DNA from 2 places in the Buttiauxella sp. S19-1 genome. Region 2 is predicted to be linked to the other one. Evidence: predicted binding sites of a transcription regulator. Region 2 holds the regulator's gene; the other holds the start of a gene.
What was found. The regulator sigma-54, encoded in region 2, starts transcription at its own class of promoters, with help from an activator protein. The targets are predictions, from matches to a motif close to GTTGGCACANNTTTCGCTNT.
Positions count from the first base shown of each region.

Region 1 (2,464 bases), on a different contig from region 2:
CTTCTTTTGTAGGTCGGGTAAGCGGAGCGTCACCCGACACTTTCACCTGCAATCACAGGCGTAAATGGTGGATGACGCTACCGCTTATCCCCCCTACAAACCCCAATAGCGTATTGTTGTCCAGCGAACCTTATTGGACTTCTTTGTATTTGCCTTTGTCGTCCCATTCATAAACGACATAGTCCGACACCTTCAGGTCGCCTTTGCTATCCCAGGCTTTTTTGCCCATCACAGTATCCACCGGATTAGCTTTCAGCCAGGCGCTGGCTTTAGCCGAATCGGTGCCACCAGTGGCTTTAAATGCCGCAGCGATAGCCTGCACAGAGGCGTAGGAATAGAGGGTGTAGCCTTCTGGCTCAAATTTGTTAGCGCGGAATTTATCGATAACCGCTTTGCCGTCGGCAATTAAACGCGGATCTTTGCCGAAGGTCATATAGATGCCGTTGGTGTATTGCGGTCCGCCTGCCGCGGTAACCATCTCTTCGTTGACGATACAGTCGCCGGAGAAGAATTTAGCCTGCACGCCCTGCTCACGCATCTGGCGTACCAGTGGCCCCGCTTCCGGATGGCAACCGCCGAAGAACACCACGTCAGGTTTTTGTGCACTGATTTTGGTCACCAGCGCATTAAAGTCTTTTTCGCCGCGCGACAACCCTTCGTACATCACATCGTTGACGCCGCGTTTCGCCAGCGCTGCTTTGGTGGCATCCGCCAGCCCCTGCCCGTAGGTATCTTTGTCATGAATGATCACCACACGCTTGGCTTTAAGCTTGTCGATAATAAAATCGCTGGCGACCTGCCCTTGCTGGTCATCACGCCCACACATGCGGAACAGATCATTCATGTTTCGTTCAGTGATAATTGGGTTAGTCGACCCAGGGGTGATAGTCAGAATACCGGCGTCGTTATACACCTCGGAGGCCGGTACGGTAGATGAAGAACAAAAATGCCCGACCACAGCATTCACTTTATCCTGATCCACCAGACGGTTAGCAACTGACACTGCCTGTTTTGGTTCACAAGCATCATCACCCTGCACCAGCTTGATTTTTTCGCCGTTGATGCCACCGGCGGCGTTAATATCTTCCGCGGCTTGCGTCGCGCCATGCCAGTACTGATCACCATAAGTCGCGTTCGGCCCGGTAAATGGCCCAGCAACACCAATCACAATATCGGCGTGGGCGGAAAACGCCGTCACCAGACAACCAGCCAACACAAGAGAAAGAGGACTTCTGATAAATTTCAGCGACATTTGTATGTTCCTTAGCAAATCAGCAAAGAGGTTTATGCAAAACGGTGTAAGAGCCATTTTCAAAAGCAAAAACGCGAACAAAATACAAACTGCTTTTCCCTGTGATTAATCACGGCCTTGAACATTAAGCAAAATGGTTGCCAGAATTGTTAACCAAATGTCAATGTTTCGACATATGTCAGTATAGAGTGCGCTGGTAAGGCGCTCGGCACAACGCGATGAAATTACAGCGGGGATCACATCTGCTTAACAATAAAGCAAATAAGTGATGAACGAAGCGGCTTTGCACCAATAAAGAACTTACATAATGAAGGGATGCTGTTAGTTCAACCCAGACCAGGACAATTCGTGTTAAAACTCAACAAGTTGACTATAAAAAGAGCAAACAAAAAAGTTTTGCGCGAACCCTTTGACATGCCACGAGCTAATCGTTAATATGCGCCCCGTTAACCGATTCCTCTGTAGTTCAGTCGGTAGAACGGCGGACTGTTAATCCGTATGTCACTGGTTCGAGTCCAGTCAGAGGAGCCAAATTCGAAAGCCCGCTTAAGGAAACTTAAGCGGGCTTTTATGTTTTTACTTTTCGCGTCTCGAATTCCCGCGCCTGCCCTTATCCCAGTATTTAAAACTACCCGGTTTTTCCGGATACCATGCTAATCGGCACCGGCATCCCGGAACGGCGGGATAACGCGGCACTGACTGTGGCGGCATCCACGTCGTAACCTTCGGTCATATTGCGCAGTGCCGGGGTGATAGGCAGTGGGACTTTATTGTCAGATTCAAACTCCGCACGGTTGCGGGACAACGGCTCATGCACTTCCAGCCAACGCCGCCCGTCTGGCTCGACGGTTGCTTTCACCGGCTGGTCAATAAACTGCACGCGCGTCCCCACCGGCACGTTATCGAACAAATATTTTATGTCGTCTTTACGCAGACGGATGCACCCCTGGCTGACGCGCAGGCCAATACCAAAGTTGGCGTTAGTGCCGTGGATAGCGTACAGCTTGCCGATGTAAATCGCGTAAAGCCCCATCGGGTTTTCCTCACCTGGTGGCACGTACGCTGGCAAGGTTTTACCCTCTTTCGCGTACTCGCGCCGGGTATTCGCCGTTGGTGTCCAGCCCGGAGCTTCTTGCTTACGCTCCACCCTCGTCACCCAGTTACGCGGCGTTTCGCGCCCAGCCTGGCCAATACCAATAGGTAGGATTTCCA
Region 1 covers NZ_JAHWLU010000057.1:16,439-18,902, forward strand. Annotated here, with positions in the region: gene MES37_RS13785 (branched-chain amino acid ABC transporter substrate-binding protein) at 131-1,252, opposite strand; tRNA gene MES37_RS13790 (tRNA-Asn) at 1,708-1,783, shown strand; gene ldtA (L,D-transpeptidase) at 1,881-2,464, opposite strand, start outside.
Region 1: MES37_RS13785 (branched-chain amino acid ABC transporter substrate-binding protein) is a predicted target of sigma-54. The motif match lies at 1,378-1,397, and genes of this name have one in related genera.

Region 2 (2,464 bases):
AAACCACCACCTTTTACATGGTGGTTGGCATTGTGCCGCGTGACGCCGGCAACATTATTATTGATGATGAAGACATCAGCCTTCTGCCACTTCATGCTCGTGCTCGTCGAGGTATCGGCTACTTACCGCAAGAAGCGTCTATTTTCCGCCGTTTAAGTGTGTTCGATAACTTAATGGCTGTGCTGCAAATCCGTGACGATCTTTCTGTTGAGCAGCGTGATGACCGCGCTAATGAGCTGATGGAAGAATTCCACATCGAACATTTGCGTAATAACCTCGGGCAGTCATTGTCTGGTGGCGAGCGTCGTCGTGTCGAAATTGCCCGAGCATTAGCCGCAAATCCAAAATTTATTCTTCTGGATGAACCTTTTGCTGGTGTTGACCCAATATCCGTCATCGACATCAAGCGAATCATTGAGCATCTGCGCGACAGTGGGCTCGGGGTGTTGATTACTGACCATAACGTACGCGAAACGCTGGCTGTTTGTGAACGTGCCTACATCGTAAGCCAGGGCCATTTAATCGCCCATGGCACTCCAGCCGAAATCCTGGAAGACGAGCATGTTAAGCGCGTGTATCTGGGCGAAGAGTTCAGACTCTGATAGGGTAGTAAAAATTATAATATTTATACTCAAAATAATTCGAGTTGCAGGTAGGCGACAAGGGAGTTCATCCCAGGAGCTTACTTGAGTAAGTGACTGGGGTGAAGGAGTGCAGTCAACACCCCTGCAGCTCGAAGTATGACGAGTATAACCTGAGGAAGCTCGCTCTGAATATGAAGCAAGGTTTGCAATTACGGCTTAGCCAACAACTTGCTATGACTCCCCAGTTACAGCAGGCAATTCGTCTGTTGCAACTTTCGACGTTAGAGCTACAGCAAGAACTTCAGCAAGCACTGGAAAGTAACCCACTGCTTGAGCAAACCGATCTGCATGAAGAAGTTGAAACTCAGGAAGTACGTGAAAACGAAGCGTTAGATACCCGTGAGGCGCTTGAGCAAAAAGAAATGCCTGACGAGTTACCGCTGGATACCAGTTGGGACGAAATCTACACCGCAGGCACTCCATCAGGAACCGGAAGCGATTATATCGACGACGAATTGCCGGTTTATCAGGGGGAAACGACCCAGTCTCTTCAGGATTATCTGATGTGGCAGGTTGATCTCACCCCGTTTTCAGATACTGACACAGCAATTGCGACCTCTATTGTCGATGCCGTTGACGAAATGGGTTATCTCACAGTTTCTCTGGAAGAAATTCTGGAAAGCATGGGTGATGACGAAATCACCCTCGACGAAGTGGAAGCCGTACTCAAACGCGTTCAACGCTTCGATCCTGTGGGTGTTGCCGCACGTGATCTACGCGATTGCCTGCTCATACAGCTTTCACAGTTCGCTCGCGAAACGCCATGGTTAACCGAAGCCAGCTTGATTGTCAGCGATCACCTGGATCTGCTCGCTAACCATGACTTCCGCAGCCTGATGCGCGTCACCCGTCTGAAAGAAGAGGTGCTGAAAGAGGCAATGTGCCTGATTCAGTCTCTTGACCCACGCCCAGGGCAATCCATTCAGACCGGTGAACCGGAATATGTCATACCGGATGTTCTGGTGAAAAAAACGCAAGGTCACTGGACTGTAGAACTCAATGCCGACAGCCTCCCTCGCCTGAAAATAAACCAGCAGTACGCTGCAATGGGCACCAGTGCCCGCAATGACAGCGACTCGCAATTTATTCGCAGTAATCTGCAAGAAGCAAAGTGGCTGATTAAGAGCCTGGAAAGCCGGAACGACACGCTGCTGCGCGTCAGTCGCTGTATCGTTGAACAGCAACAAGGCTTTTTTGAACACGGCGAAGAGCACATGAAACCGATGGTGCTTGCTGATATCGCTCAGGTCGTAGAAATGCATGAATCGACCATTTCCCGAGTGACCACGCAAAAATATTTACATAGCCCACGCGGCATTTTTGAATTGAAGTATTTCTTCTCAAGCCACGTTAATACCGAAGGTGGAGGTGAAGCCTCCTCGACGGCAATTCGTGCATTGGTGAAGAAATTAATTGCTGCGGAAAACCCTGCGAAACCACTGAGTGATAGCAAGTTAACGACTATGCTATCGGATCAGGGGATCATGGTGGCACGCCGCACTGTTGCGAAGTACCGAGAGTCTTTATCCATACCACCGTCAAATCAGCGTAAACAGTTGGTTTGACTTAACCGATAAGGAAGACACTATGCAGCTCAACATTACAGGACATAACGTCGAAATCACTGACGCACTGCGCGAATTTGTGAGTACGAAGTTTGCCAAACTGGAGCAGTACTTCGATAGAATTAACCAAGTCTATATTGTGTTAAAAGTGGAAAAAGTCACGCATATTGCCGATTCAACGCTTCATGTAAATGGTGGTGAAATTCATGCCAGCGCGGAAGGGCAGGATATGTATGCGGCGATTGACGGTCTGAT
Region 2 covers NZ_JAHWLU010000002.1:64,509-66,972, reverse strand. Annotated here, with positions in the region: gene lptB (LPS export ABC transporter ATP-binding protein) at 1-602, shown strand, start outside; gene rpoN (RNA polymerase factor sigma-54) at 776-2,209, shown strand; gene hpf (ribosome hibernation promoting factor) at 2,232-2,464, shown strand, end outside.